DNA from 2 places in the Rhodococcus sp. IEGM 1330 genome. Region 2 is predicted to be linked to the other one. Evidence: riboswitches for the same ligand, from Rfam matches in the RefSeq annotation. Region 2 holds a riboswitch; the other holds the start of a gene.
What was found. Region 2 has a riboswitch for cyclic di-AMP ahead of R4P57_RS14800 (resuscitation-promoting factor Rpf1 domain-containing protein). Riboswitches for the same ligand answer to the same signal wherever they lie in the genome.
Positions count from the first base shown of each region.

Region 1: another riboswitch for cyclic di-AMP. It lies ahead of R4P57_RS20140 (C40 family peptidase); the one in region 2 lies ahead of R4P57_RS14800 (resuscitation-promoting factor Rpf1 domain-containing protein).

Region 1 covers NZ_JAWLSB010000009.1:90,523-98,112, forward strand. The annotation lists gene R4P57_RS20130 (DEDD exonuclease domain-containing protein) at 1-1,166, opposite strand, end outside; gene R4P57_RS20135 (hypothetical protein) at 1,314-1,595, shown strand; cyclic di-AMP (ydaO/yuaA leader) riboswitch at 1,711-1,872, shown strand; gene R4P57_RS20140 (C40 family peptidase) at 1,891-2,445, shown strand; gene R4P57_RS20145 (NlpC/P60 family protein) at 2,753-3,814, shown strand; gene R4P57_RS20150 (hypothetical protein) at 3,846-5,198, shown strand; gene R4P57_RS20155 (glycosyltransferase family 4 protein) at 5,222-6,346, shown strand; gene R4P57_RS20160 (long-chain fatty acid--CoA ligase) at 6,357-7,590, opposite strand, start outside.
Region 2 covers NZ_JAWLSB010000005.1:384,876-392,465, forward strand. The annotation lists gene R4P57_RS14785 (DNA repair helicase XPB) at 1-1,468, opposite strand, end outside; gene R4P57_RS14790 (helicase-associated domain-containing protein) at 1,557-3,848, opposite strand; gene R4P57_RS14795 (hypothetical protein) at 3,910-4,098, shown strand; gene R4P57_RS14800 (resuscitation-promoting factor Rpf1 domain-containing protein) at 4,177-4,788, opposite strand; cyclic di-AMP (ydaO/yuaA leader) riboswitch at 4,797-5,004, opposite strand; gene R4P57_RS14805 (YccF domain-containing protein) at 5,274-5,648, opposite strand; gene R4P57_RS14810 (hypothetical protein) at 5,651-5,869, opposite strand; gene R4P57_RS14815 (cold-shock protein) at 6,068-6,484, shown strand; gene R4P57_RS14820 (DUF2771 domain-containing protein) at 6,497-7,009, opposite strand; gene R4P57_RS14825 (MFS transporter) at 7,006-7,590, opposite strand, start outside.

The DNA.
Region 1 (7,590 bases), on a different contig from region 2:
TCGTCGGCCGTCAACGGGCCGGACAGTGCCGCAGGGCAGCCTCCGACGTCGGTTGCCGGGCAGTGGTCACCGTGGCGAACCGAGCGAGCCAGACGTCGCGTGCACGTTCGTAGGCGGCAGAACTCCGCGACGAGCGCAGCGGCTTCCGCGGCGTCACCGCGAACCGAGAACGGTCCGAGACTGTTCGGTGTCGGTGTGCGAACGATCGACAGGCGAGGAAACGCCTCGTCGGTCAGGGTGATCCACCACCCCTTCCTGGGGAACTTCGAGCGGCGGTTGTACGGCGGGATGTGCGCCGAGAGCAGACGTAACTCGCGGACCCCGGCCTCGAGCGCGTGCGCACACTCGACGTGGTCGACGCGAGTGGCCAGTGCCACCATCTCCTTCATCCGGCCTCTCGTCTCCGAGCCGGTGAAGTAGTTGCGCACACGTCGCTTGAGGTTGTTGGACGTACCGACGTACAGCACCTCGTCGGACGGGCCGCGGAACAGATAGACACCGGGCGTACCGGGAAGATGAGCGGCCAGGCCGCGTTTGGCGCGCTGGCCGGCTGATACCGCGGGTAGGTAGTCGACCAACTCGGCGTAGCTGTGGACCCCCTGATTGCCGACGCGTTCGATGAGGCCGTGCAGAACGTCGACGGTCGCCCTGGCGTCGTCGAGCGCGCGGTGGGTAGGCCTGGTGCCGGATCGGAACAACGTCGACAGCGCGGACAGCTTCACCGACGGAGCCTCGTCGCGCGTCAGAACTCGACGAGCCAGCTTGACCGTGCACAGCACCTGAAACCGTGGCCACGCGATGTCGAGACGACTGGCGGCGGCTTTGAGGAATCCCGTGTCGAAGCCGGCGTTGTGCGCCACCAGCACCGAACCTCGTGCGAATTCGAGGAAACCGGGAAGAACCCGTTCGATGCGCGGCGCGCCGATGAGCATCGCCGATGTGATTCCGGTCAGCTCCACGATGTACGGCGGGATGGACCTGCCCGGGTCGATCAGTGTGGCGAACTCGCCGAGAATTTCGCCGCCTCGAACCTTGACTGCCCCGATTTCGGTGATGGCCTCGGTGTCCGCGCTTCCGCCGGTGGTCTCGAGGTCGACGACGACGAACGTGGTCTCGTGCAGCGGGGTATCGAGTTCGTCGAACGTCAGCTGGATGGGCAGGCTCACCGGGACGACGTTAGGGCCGACCTCCGACAAGAACGCTCATCGCGCCGTCGAACGTCGTCGTGTCGTGAAACCTGTCGGTGCCCGACGCTATCTTTCGCTTCGTCGGCCGATTCGGCCGCCGGAAACCGCAAAGAGACAAGGATCACAATGATCATCGACTGCAGTGACTGCCTGGTCCGTGACATCGCCTGCGCGGACTGCGTCGTGACGGTGCTTCTGGGGGCTCCGGGGATGCCGACGAGATCGGACGGGCGGTGGGTCGGTCCGCCGTCTCGTATCACTCTCGAGCAGGAAGAACTCGGCGCCATGGGCGTGCTCGCCGATGTCGGTCTCGTGCCCACTCTCAAGCTCGTGGTGAACGACGACGACGCCGCCGAGGTTCCGTTGTTATCGACTCGTGACACACCGGGGGATCAGCGCGCCGGCTAGCGAGAATCGAGCCGAATCCACTCCCGTCGGCGAGTTGGGGTCGACACGGGGGTATGCCATTTCGTAACCTTCCTGAGACCTTGCGGAGTCTCGCCAATCCAAACCGGAGCGGCGTCGCAAGTCACCGCCTAATCGTTCACTCGCGAGAGTGTTCGTACCGGGAACCCGATATCTACTGGGGTGAATCCCGCTGAGCCACCACACGGTGGCCGGTGGGTAGGGCTGCTCTTCCCAGCCCGAACCCGTCAGCTAACTCGGTCGGCGGACGATAGGAAGAAACGGAGCACCATCTTTCGTGGCGTCACAACTTTCCAACCGATCATTGCGGCGAGTTCTCGTAGCCGGAGCGCTCACGGCAGGCGTGGTCATTCTTCCCGCTGCACCCGCAATGGCGGCCCCCCTCACCATTCCCGGCGTCGGAACCTTCGAGATTCCTGACATCCCGGGCCTCCCTCCCCTCAACATTCCGGGTGTGCCTGCGCCAGGTGCGCCGTTGGCACCGCAGGTCACCCCGGCAGCGAAGGCCGTTCAGGCCGCAGAATCCAAGATCGGAGCACCGTACGTGTACGGCGCTTCCGGTCCGGATTCGTTCGACTGCTCGGGGCTGATCCAGTGGGCCTACAAGCAGGCCGGCGTCAGCCTGCCCCGCACGAGCTACGACCAGGCAGCCGCGGGCACTCCGGTCTCGCGTGACAGCTTGGCACCCGGTGACGTCGTCTCGTTCTACGACGGCTCGCACTCGGGCATGTACATCGGCAACGGCAACGTAGTGCACGCATCCACATCCGGCGTGCCGGTCAAGGTTGCTCCGCTTGCCTCGATGCCGTTCGATGGTGCTCGCCGTTACTGATTCGAGCGACCCACGTCTGCTGTGATCGACCGACAGGGTCGAGCCGTGTATCGGCTCGGCCCTGTCGTCGTATCCGGACACGGACCGCGCGACACGCCGGTCCGGTGGACAGGGAAGCATCCAGTTCGTAATCTGATCGAGACCTGGTCGATGTTTACTTTGTGACCTGTCACCTGAAACCCCCATCGATTTCGGACCGTGTTCACGTCCGCGCCGGTAAGAGCATGGGTATGGTTCGTTTCCGGTCTACTTTTCCAACCGTTGCCTCGGTCGAGGCGACATGTGTGAGGACGGAGAGTCGCTTTCCGTGGCGATATCGAGATCTACCCGTGCGTTTCGGCTGGCCCGTAATTCGGTGGTTGCTGTAGCACTGACCGCATGCATCGCCGTCGTGCCGATGACGACGGCGACCGCGCAGCCGGGATTCGACTCCCCGTCCGACGCACAGGCACAGCTTGCCGAGCTCTCCGACGAGTCCGAACAGACCAACGAAGCAATACACAACGCTCAGATCGATCTCGATGCCAAGAACCAGCAGCAACTCGACGCTCAGGTCGTCGTCGACCAGAGCCGTGCCGCCCTGGACGCAGCGAAGGTTCAGTTGGCGCAGCTCAAACCGGCCATGGACAAGGTCGCCAACGTCAACTATCAGGGTGCGCGAACCAACCGACTGTTCGCCGTCATGGTCAGCGACTCGCCACAGCAGTTGCTCGACCAGATGTCGGCACTGGACGTGATCTCTGCGGAGACCGCCGACCAGGTCGCTCGATTCAAGCAGGCGAGCTCGGATGCAGTGACGGCCGAGCAGGCCGCGACGACGGCCGCCGACCAGGCACGTGTCGCCGCCGAACAGGCCAAGGCCGTCAGCGACGACCTTCAGGCCAAGCAGAGTGAGCTGCAGGGTCAGATCGCCGAGGTCATGGCCGCCTACAGTGCCCTCTCGTCCTCGGAGCAACTGGCTCTGGCCGGTTCGGCCATGCCCGACGGCTTCGACCCCACGACGATTCTGCAGAACCTGACGCCGGGATCGGGTGCCAGTGCGTTGCAGGCCGGCCTGACGCAGATCGGCAAGCCGTACGTCTGGGGCGGAACCGGCCCGGATGGCTTCGACTGCTCCGGGTTGGTCGTGTGGGCGTACAAGCAGGTGGGCAAGACGTTGCCGCGATCTAGTCAGGCACAGGCAGCAGGCGGAACTCCGGTCGATCAGAAGGATCTGCAGCCGGGGGACGTCGTCCTGTTCTATCCGGACATCTCGCACGTCGGCATCTACGCCGGAAACGGCAACGTGCTGCATGCCTCCACCTTCGGTGTCCCCGTGAAGGTGCAGTCGATGGCATCGTTCCCGTACTACGGGGCGCGTCGATACTGAGGGTGTGTCTCGACGATCGACGAATGGCGGCATGAGCGCCCCGAACCGGCCATCCGGGTTGCATGTTCTCCTCCGATCGTCATTGCTGCGCTGGCTAGCGGTCGTGGTCGTCGCACTCGTGGCGGTCTCGGTCGTCCTGATTCACCGATTCGACGGCACGTCCAGCGCAGGGACCGCCGACGTGACAGTCGCTCAGGACCCGCCGACCTACGATCAGCAGCGCCGCGCCGATGTGACCGTTCTCCTGGACCAGTGGGCCCGTGCGGTTCGCTCAGGCGATCTCGATGCACTGCGGGAGTTGATGGATCCGCAGGCCGACCCCGACTTCGTGGAAGCACAGGTTCGCCGGGCAGCAGTGGTACCGGGCGTCCCCTTCTCCGAGTTCGACTACGACCTGGGTGACGAGCCCGAAACTCCGGTGCCGCCGCCGATCGCCGAGGCGCTGGATTCCACCGATGTCTGGGCACCCTCGGTGTATCTGCGGTACGCGGTCACCGGGCCGGACGCCTCGCCGACGCGTCGGCCGGTCTCACTCGTCGTCGCCGAGCGGGACGGTCGATGGCGGCTGGTCGACGACGCGGACCTGACCGAATACCGACGCCACACCTGGTGTGGGCCGTGGGATTTCGGGCCTCTCACTGTGCGTTCGGTGCCCACCGCAGCCGGTACATCGGTGGTCATGGGGCATCCGGACCGCGAGCAGTTCGTCGAGAGCCTTGCGGCCGAACTTCCGTCGGCAACCGCGGCCGTCACCGATTTCTGGGGAGACGACTGGGCGCGCGACGGGCTGGTTTTCGTCGCATCCTCTGCGGAGGAGTTCGCCGAACTGACGGGGTCCGATCCGTCCACCGATGTGGCCGCGGTGACGGTGTCCGACGCGGTTGCGGGCGACGGCTCCCGTCCGACGGGTCAGCGGGTGGTGTTCGGTCCCGACGCCGCGTCGCGGTTGACGCCGTTCACTGTGCGCTCGGTTCTGCGACACGAGTTGACTCATGTGGCAGCGAGGGCGCGGACGTCCGACGGTACGGAGTTGTGGGTGTCGGAGGGGTTCGCCGACTATTCCGGTTACCGGAATTCCGGCGCCGAGTTCGCGCAATTGGCCCCCACTCTCGCGGCGATCGTGGCGGCGGGTGGGCCGCCGACGGTGCTGCCGAAGAACGAGGATTTCGGTGCCGGCGGTGCCAGGTCGAGTGTGGCCTACGAATCGGCGTGGTCGGTGTTCGCATTCGTGGCCGATCGGTTCGGGGAACCGACGCTGCGCACTCTGTACGAAGCGCTCGCGTCCGAGAGCTCCTCAGATTCTGCCTTCGCGTCGGTGCTGGGGTCGAGCCGCGCACAGTTCGTGGCCTCATGGGGCGACTGGGTGGCTCTCCAGTCCCGCTGAGACGGGGCGCTACGGTTGACGCCATGCGTCGTACTCTGCTCGTGACGAACGACTTTCCTCCTCGCCCGGGCGGTATTCAGTCCTATCTCCACAGCTTCGCCTCGCAGCTGCCGGCCGACGAGCTGGTGGTCTACGCACCCCGGTGGCGGGGCGACTCGCACGAGAAGTTCGACGCCAGGCAGCCTTTCGAGGTGATCAGGCATCCGACGACGCTGATGTTGCCGACTCCGCTCGTCGCACGTCGTGCGGCTCGAATCCTGAAGTCCCGAGGCTGCGATTCGGTGTGGTTCGGTGCGTCGGCTCCGTTGGCGGTGATGTCGTCGTACCTGCGCAAGGCCGGGGCCGACCGCATCGTGGCGAGTACGCACGGTCACGAGGTCGGTTGGTCGATGGTTCCGGGCGGGCGTGCGACCCTGCGCACGATCGGGGAGAACACCGACGTGGTGACCTACGTCAGCAAGTACACCCGGGGGCGCTTCAGCTCGGCGTTCGGTCGGTCTGCCGCCCTCGAACATCTGCCGCCCGGTGTCGATACCGATCGCTTCGTGCCCGACGACGCCGCGCGAGCGGAACTTCGCGCGCGCTACGGCCTCGGTGATCGCCCCACCGTTCTGTGCCTGTCCCGGCTCGTTCCGCGCAAGGGTCAGGATTTCCTGATCCGGGCGCTCCCGGGGATCCGCCGGGCCGTCGACGGAGCCGTTCTGGTCATCGTCGGCGGCGGGCCGTACGAGAACACTCTGCGCGAGCTCGTTCGATCCACCGGGATGGAGCAACACGTGGTGTTCACCGGAACGGTGCCGTCGGCGGAGCTCGCCGCCCACCACACCATCGCCGACGTGTTCGCGATGCCGAGCCGAACCCGAGGCGCCGGTCTCGATGTCGAAGGTCTCGGCATCGTCTACCTCGAAGCGTCTTCCTGCGGTGTACCAGTTGTCGCAGGCATGTCCGGGGGTGCGCCGGAAGCTGTGCAGCACAACAAGACCGGCCTCGTCGTCGACGGGACATCGGTCTCGGACATCACCGACGCGATCGTGAAAATCCTGTCCGATCGCACACTCGCCGCACAGATGGGCAACGCCGGCCGCGCCTGGGTGGACGCGGAATGGCGCTGGGACGTACTGACGGAAAAGCTGCGTTCGTTGATCTAGACAGTGCGGCTCAACGGGCGTAGATCGACTCGATCTCGTCGGCGTAGGCCGCGGTGATGACGTTGCGCTTGAGCTTCATGGTGGGAGTCAGCTCGCCGTTCTCCTCAGAGAAGTCGTGGGGGAGAAGCCGATACTTCTTGATCGACTCTGCATGCGAGACGGACTTGTTCGCGTCGGCGACGGCGGCGTCGATTTCCGCTACGAGTTCGGGGTCCGTTTGCAGATCCGCTGCGGTGGCGTCGGCGGCCTTGCCGTGGGCGGACTTCCAGCGATCGAACGCATCCGGATCGAGGGTGATGAGCGCGCCGATGAAGGGCTTCTGATCGCCCACGACGACTGCCTGGCTGATCAGCGCGCCCGCCCGCAGCTGATCTTCCAGTCCTGCCGGTGAGACGTTCTTCCCGCCTGCGGTGACGATCAGTTCCTTCTTGCGACCCGAGATAGTGATGTATCCGTCGTCGTCGACGGAACCGAGATCGCCGGTGCGGAACCAGCCGTCGTCCAGCGACTCGGCGGTCGCGACCTCGTTGCGCCAGTAGCCGTCGAACACGACCGGTCCGCGGAGTTGGATCTCGCCGTCCTCGGCGATGCGCACGGTGTTGCCGGGCAGTGGACGCCCGACGCTGCCCACGCGCTGGAATCCGATGGTGTTGACCGCGAACGCCGCGGTGGTTTCGGTCAGCCCGTAGCCCTCGTAGATCGTCACGCCGATGCCCCGGTAGAAGTGGCCGAGACGGGAACCGAGGGGCGCTCCGCCGGAGATTGCGAGTTCACACTTGCCGCCGAGCGCTGCACGGAGTTTGCCGTACACCAGCTTGTCGAACACGGTGTGCTTGGCGCGCAACACTATTCCCGGTCCGCCGGTGTCCTGTGCTTCACTCCACGCCACTGCGCATTCGGTGGCGAGGTCGAAGATCTTTCCCTTGCCGTCGGCGTGCGCCTTCTGCTTGGCGGTGTTGAAGACCTTCTCGAACACTCGCGGTACCGAGAGGATGAAATCCGGCTGGAACGTGCCGAACGTCGCGACGAGATTGGGGATGTCGCTGGTGTGGCCGAGGGTGACCCCGGCGTCGAACGACGCGATGCTCACCGCGCGTGCCAGGACGTGCGCGAGTGGAAGGAACATCAGCGTGCTGCGGCCCTGCGTCATCAACGATTTCAGCGACGTCTCACGAATGCCGAGTGACTCGGCGAGCAGGTTTGCGTGGGTCAGCTGGACGCCCTTGGGGCGGCCGGTGGTTCCG
Region 2 (7,590 bases):
CCTGCCGGGATCCGAACGTTCCCGAAACCTGCACTGCGACAGATGCTTCCGGAAGGTCGATCGAGAAGTTCGCCACCTTGCTGACCACGAGGGTCTGGATCTCGCCCTTGCGGAACGCGTCGAACAGCACTTCACGTTCCTTGTTCTTGGTCGAGCCCTGAATGACCGGAGCGTTCAGCGCCTCACCGAGTTCGTTCAACTGGTCGAGGTACGCGCCGATCACCAACGTCGGGGCGTCCTTGTGCTTGGCGAGGATCGACTTCACGACGGCGATTTTCGTGTGCGCCGTCGAGCACAGCTTGTAGCGCTCTTCGGGCTCGGCGACGGCATACGACATGCGCTCGGCATCGGTGAGGGTGACGCGAACCTCGATGCACTCGGCCGGCGCGATCCAGCCCTGTGCCTCGATGTCCTTCCACGGTGCGTCGTAGCGCTTGGGCCCGATCAGTGAGAAGACGTCTCCCTCGCGGCCGTCCTCGCGGACGAGCGTCGCGGTGAGGCCGAGGCGTCGACGCGACTGCAGATCGGCTGTCATGCGGAACACCGGAGCGGGGAGCAGATGCACCTCGTCGTAGATCACCAATCCCCAGTCGCGGGAATCGAAGAGCTCGAGGTGCTTGTACTCACCCTTGGTGCGACGCGTGATCACCTGATACGTGGCAATTGTCACAGGGCGAATCTCTTTGCGCTCTCCCGAATACTCGCCGATCTCCTCCTCGGTGAGCGAGGTGCGTGCGATGAGCTCGCGCTTCCACTGCCGACCGGCGACGGTGTTGGTCACCAGAATCAGCGTGGTCGCCTTGGCTCTGGCCATCGCTGCTGCGCCGACCATCGTCTTGCCCGCGCCACAGGGCAGTACGACGACGCCCGAGCCGCCGGCCCAGAACGAATCGGCCGCCATCTCCTGGTAGTCGCGCAGCGTCCAGTTGCCGCCCTCGGTGTCGAGCTCGATGGGGTGGGCTTCCCCGTCGACGTAGCCGGCGAGGTCCTCGGCAGGCCAGCCGATCTTGAGCAGCATCTGCTTCACGTGGCCGCGTTCGCTCGGATGCACGATCACCGTGTCCTCGTCGACCATCGCACCGAGCATGGGCGCAATCTTCTTGTGGCGCATCACCTCTGTGAGCACCGCGCGGTCCAGGCTGATCAGCACCAGACCGTGCACCGGGCTCTTGACCAACTGCAACCGGCCGTAGCGCGCCATGGTGTCGACGATGTCGACCAGTAGGGGCTGCGGCACCGCGTAACGCGAGAAATTCACCAGCGCGTCGACCACCTGCTCGGCGTCGTGGCCTGCGGCACGTGCGTTCCACAGTGCCAGTGGGGTGATGCGATAGGTGTGCACGTGCTCGGGCGCACGTTCGAGCTCCGCGAACGGTGCGATGGCCGCCCGCGCTGCACCCGCGAGTTCGTGATCGACCTCGAGCAACAGCGTTTTGTCGGACTGGACGATCAGCGGGCCGTCGGTCACGGTTCCTCCTAGAGACATCTGTTGCGCCCGAAAGAGCGCAACTTCTCCATTGTCCACAGGTAGGGGCGTGCGTGCACGTGAGCCCGGTCTACTCGACCAATGCGACCGAGGTGATCCGATGCAGGGTGAAGCGCCGAACCCCACCGGTGGCGGGGTCGAACGCGTCGAGTTGGCCGCCGCCGATGCTGATCGGATCGACGATGCGATGGGTCGCCACGCCCTGTGCGTCGACGTAGCCGATGCTCACGCTCCGTTTGACCTTCGCTGCGGTCTGCAGCAGCGTCATCGTTGCGGTGCTGCTGGCTCGAGAGCCGTCGGCCCGCACCACTGCGCCGCCGTTGCCTGCCGCTCTGTCGGCAGCGCGCATCCCGCGCACCAACGAGCCCAGCTGTTCCTCGGTCGGGACGGCCGGAGTGCGGAACGCCTGGCGTGGCCGCCTCGCCGATACCCGCGACCCGCGGGCACGCAGATCGACGATGGTGCCGGACGAGTCCTCTCCCGCAGGCGCGAAGCCCGCTCCGGCCAGGACCGTGAGCACCTCGGCGAGCGGGGCCTGTGAGATCGCGACGGTCGGAGCCAGTGCTCTCAGGGCCAGCGATTCGGCTGCCGGGGACGCCATCACCTCGGCCAGCAATGCCGGGTCCTCGCACCGAACGAACGACGCGGCGACGCCTGCTCGTAGGCGGCCGTGCCGACGAGCCACGTCGTCGATCAGGTAGCTCAAGGCCTGCGGCACCGGCGTTCGCGAGTGGGTGGCGAACAACGTGTGCAGCTCGGAGGCGGTCAGTCCCACATCGAGCGCGCGGCGCAGGCTGGTGTCGCTGATCCGGTACATCGTGGCTGCGCCCGCGGATTCCACATCGGCGACCAGTTCTATCCGATCCTGTAGGTCCGGCTCGAGCGGGCCGGGTGCCACCAGCGTCAGATCGGCTTGCACCAGGACGTAGTCGATGGGCTCGGGCAGTGCCGCACGCATGTCGGCCTCGGCGTTGCCGTCGTGCAGCAGGGACCGGCCCGGGGTCGAGATCGCCCCACGGGCGACGATGCCGAGAGCCGTCGCTTCGGCGAGAACATGTCCGACGGGCGTGACGCCGAAGCGCCCGGACCACCGGGGTCGACGCCACGCCAGGGTGCGGGCGAGGTCGGCGGGCTGCGCTGCGTGCCCACTGCCGAGTTCGGCGAGCAATTCCAGGATCATGCGTCGATCCCGCGGTGCGGCCGGAGAGCGGACTTCCTCGGACAGGGCGGCGATGGGCTTGTCGTTGGGGTCACGCATCCCGATGACCCACGGTGCCCGCGGCACTTCGAGCCAGGCGGAGGCGAGGGTGTGCCAGCGGGCCGCCGGGGCTGCGGTGAGCCATGCGTCGATCGCCGGGGTCGGTGCCCAGTAGTCGTCGCCGTTGTCGGACGCAGGAACCGGGTCCGGTGTTCCGCTCGAGATGAGATGGGCGGCGGCCAGCAACTCGACAAGGACGCTCACTCGATCGTCGTCGAGGCCGGTGGCCTTGGTGATCTTGCGGAGCTCGCGCACTCCGAGGCCGCCGGCCTTGAGGGCGGGTGCAGGAGAACCGGAGAGTGCCTCGATCACTGCGACGCAGTGCCGACCCAGCTCGAGTGCCTCTCCTGCGGCAGCGGCGTCTACATCGGCGAGCGAATAGGTGCCGGTGGCGAGCTTGGGTTCGGCGAGCGAGCGCGGGTCCGACATCGGCTCGCCGCGCAGGATCTGCCCTACCTGGACGGGCAGCTCGACGGTTTGCTCGTCCAACCAGATCAGTAGGCCTGCGGCGAGCAGCTTCTGGACGGGTCGATCCGGCGGCGTGCCCGGTGCGGCGTCTCGGGTGCGGCCGGTCGGGGACGATCGGGCGAGGGTGTCGAGAAGGCTGCGTTCGCCGTCACCGAGTTCGGCGAGGGCCGCGGTGATGTGTGATTCGGTGAGGTTGTCCACCGGGTCGAGTGCGCGGCCGATGCGCCACGGCACCGCGTCCGCCGCGGCAGCGCTGATCCGGAAGCCGGCTGCGTCACCCCACACCAGCAAGCGTTCGCGCAGCTGGGCCAGTGCCTTGTCCACGCTCTTGGCCGGTGCCCGTTTGGCGACCACTGCCAGTAGCGCGGCGCGAGTGACGGGCCGCTCGTATGCCTCTTCGGTGGCAAGAATCTCGAGCACCGTCAGGGCGAGGGTGTCGAGGGTGTCCGCGGTGTGCAGGATCGACCGGCGTTGCTCGGCCCGTCCGGCCAGCACGGCCAGGGATGCGGGCGGCGGCGCGGTCAGATCCGGACGCAGCGACATGGCCTTGATCAGCTCGGCGTCGCTGCGAGCTGCGATCCACTGAGGCAGATCCGGGGGCGTGTCGGTGTGTCGGTGCGCAGTCGTGTCGGTCATCGCCTATCAGATTAGAGACCTGGGCTGGTGCTTGCCGCAGGGCAGGTGTCAAAATAGGCGCATGGTGAACAAGTCGAAGAAGCCCTATGTCGATCCAGGCTGGCCGGAAACCGCTCGCGGTGACCACGCGGTGACCGAACTCTCGTCCGCTCGATCGGGTGGCTTGTCACCCTTCGGCGAGGACACCGAGTTCCCGCTGCCCGTCGAAGACCTCCCCTATGCCCATCCGGTGACCGTGGTCAATCGCTAGCTGCGGCCCTCGATCACGAAAAAGCCCCCGACCATCCGTCGGGGGCTTTTTTCGTACGAGCTGAACCGTCGCGGGCGCTTACTGGGGCAGGAATGCCTTGTTGGCCTGGTAGAAGTTCACGATCTGCGGATCGAGCTGGATGCCCTGGGCTGCGTTCTGCACGAACGAGGCGATCTGAGGATCGTTGGTGATGTTCTGGACGGCGGTGACGATGCCCTCGACGACCTCGGCCGAGTTGTCGACTGCCGGGATGGACGTCAGGTCGGGCAGCGCGGGAACTTCCGGTGCCTTGGGGGTGACCGGAACGCTGCGCTCGGTCGGCGAGCTGTTCAGTCCGAGGCTCGAGGAGCAGGACGGCCATGCGCCCCAGCCCTGCGAGTCGAGAACCTTCTCTGCGACTGCGATCTGCTCTTCACGGCTGGCCTGGTTGGCCGTGGCCGCGTACTGCTGGCCGCCGTGCGAGTTCCAGGTGCTGGGGGAGAACTGCAATCCGCCCTGGAAGCCGTTGCCGGTGTTGATGCCCCAGTTGCCGCCGGCTTCGCACTGTGCCAGGCGATCCCAGTCGGAATCCGGTGCCGCGTTGGCCGTGCCGGTGAAGGCCAGTCCTGCGGTGCCCATGATGGCTCCGGTGACTGCGACCTTTGCGACGGTCTTGCCAGTGGTGCTCGGCTTGCGATGACGTCCGCTCATACGAGTTGAAATCCTCTCCACACGCGCCTGCGAGGTCAGCTGTCGGGTTCGGGCTGAGAGGTAGCCCGGCCTTCTCGCTCACTCCTGAGAGTGGGCAATTGGGCTTCACCCCAAGGGAAGTCGGTGCGACTTCGTGAGTCGCTACAACTTCCCGGTTGTCCGTGGAGGACGTGGGTCCCCCGTCCTCGTCCCCTGGGTGATCGTCGAGGGTGTTCCGGTTCCCGCGGGACGAGGTTTGGCGCTGCGGGCCGGAATTCGGCCGAACTTTCCGGCCGCTGCTGACCGTACTGAAATTCCCGCCTTACGTCACTATTTGGTAACTGTCGATTTCGGGGTGTTGTCGAGAGCGCATTTTGTACCCCTTTCGGGTCTCTCGAGTCGGCCCAGCTAGTGGACGTGCCGGGCATTGAACCCCTGTCCGTTGCCTGTCCGTTACCGGAGCGTGATGTGATGGAAGTCACATAGGCTGGAACCGGTTCGGGAGGTCACCGAACGGCAACGATGTCCTTGCCGAGGGGCATCAGGGATACGGGAATCATCTTCAGGTTCGCGATCGCCAACGGGATGCCGATGATGGTGATCGCCATCGCGACGGCGGTGACCACGTGAGTCAGGGCCAGCCACCAACCGGCCAGAATCAGCCAGAGCACGTTCCCGACGAGCGCGCCGGATCCGGACCCCGGCTTGTCGACGATCGTCGACCCGAACGGCCACAGCGCGTAGACGCCGATGCGGAACGACGCAATGCCGAACGGGATGGTGACGATCAGGATGCACAGCAGTAGTCCGGCCAGGAAGTAGCCCAGTGCCAGCCACAGACCGCCGAAGACCAGCCAGATGACGTTCAGTATCAACCGCATGGTCAGCGCGCCCGTCGTCCGGATGCCAGCGCGTACCCCAGGGCCAGCACGAAGCCGGTCGGCGCGGAGAACATGGCCGTCAGGTACAGCCCGAGTGGGGGCTTCGCGTCGGAGAAGATCGGAAACATCAGGATCGCGACGATGGCGACGAGGCCGATCGCGAACAGGGCCAGCGCGATGCGCAGCAGAGCGGTGCTGCTCTTACGGGTCGTTGTGTCCACGTACACCACGGTAGTGCGAAGCGGGGCGCTGTGAAGCGCGCGGTGCGGGGAACAACTCGAATGCTCTATCCGGGCTCACCGCGCTAGACTGACGTATTCGCGTCCTACGTTCTCGTGGGGCGCGAAACTTGTGCGGGCCGAACATCGGTCCCACGAACAACGCAACTATCGACAGCAACAGATGAACGGGTGAGCTCAGTGCCGACCGGCAAGGTGAAGTGGTACGACGTCGACAAGGGATTCGGATTCCTCTCGCAGGAGGAAGGCGAGGACGTCTACGTGCGTTCCTCGGCGCTGCCCGAGGGCGTCGAGGGCCTCAAAGCCGGTCAGCGAGTCGAGTTCGGTATGGCCGCGGGCCGTCGCGGACCGCAGGCACTGAGCCTGAAGGTGCTCGAGCCTGCACCGTCGGTGCGCCAGAACACCGGCAGCACCCGCCGCGAACCCGTCGAGCGCAAGCACACACCCGACGAGCTGCACGGGATGGTCGAGGACATGATCACGTTGCTCGAAGCGACCGTGCAGCCCGAGCTCCGCAAGGGCAAGTACCCGGACCGCAAGATCGCGCAGCGCATCTCCGAGGTGGTCCGGGCCGTGGCCCGCGAGCTCGACAGCTGATCTCGGGGACGACTACGGGCGCGTGCCGATCGACCAGATGGCGTGGCTGACGAAGCCCTCCTGATTGGTGTCGGTGTCGATGATGCCGGTGGGCAGACGAACTTCGATCCCCAGCAGGGTTCGGTCGCTGTCGTCGGTGGTGGGCACCGTGACGCTGAGCCTGGTTCCGGGTTCGTTGAATCCACTGGTCTCGATGACGTTCCCGGCATCGTCGCCGTAGACCAATGCGAGTACCCACGGCGCCGAGTACACGGCCTCGGGTAGCGAGAGCTGCACCGTTGAGGCCTTGCCGACCTCGATCTCGCTGGTTTCGCCGACGTTGGTGCACAGCGGGTCGCTGACGGCGCAGTACAGGTAGGGCTCCACCTCGACAGTCCTGCCGTTGGCGTAGGTGGCGATGGTCGGTTCCTTGTCCGGTGCGTTCCCGATCAGCAGGGCGAGCACCGCGACGAACGCAACGGCGACGACGAGCAGACCCGCACCGGTCAGGGCGGCGATCTTCTTGGTGTGAGGAGCGAGATTCACTTGGTCACGTTTTCGCCGAAGGAACCGTCGAACACTTCTTGTTCGACGTGGTCGGGGCGGTTGCCGCCGAAGCCGGGCAGAAGCGATCTGCCGCGGTAGGTGAGGAATGTCTGCACGAGCCCGATCGTAAGCAACACCGAGACCACGGTGAAACCGAGCCAGTACTCGGTGGGGAGCAGCACGCCGAGTGTGCCGCCGAGGACCCAGCACAGCTGCATGACGGTTTCCGATCTGCCGAATCCCGACGCGATCGACTCCGGCGGCAGATCGGCCTGCAGGGACGCGTCGAGGGAGACCTTGGCGAGTGCACTGGCGCTCGACGCAACGAGCGCGGCCACCGCTGCGGTGAGCAGGCTGTCGGTGACCGCGGCGACGACGGCCACCACCGTGACTGCGAGGGTGCAGCGAAGAACCACAAGGGATGGCCGGCCGAGCTTGATTCTGGCACCGAGCGCGTTGCCCGAGAAGTTGCCGAGACCGGCGGCGGCTCCGACGAGTCCGAGCATCGCGGCCTGCTGAAGCGGCTCGTGTTCGGTACGGGATTTGGCGACGAATGCGATGTAGAGCGTCAGGAAACCGGT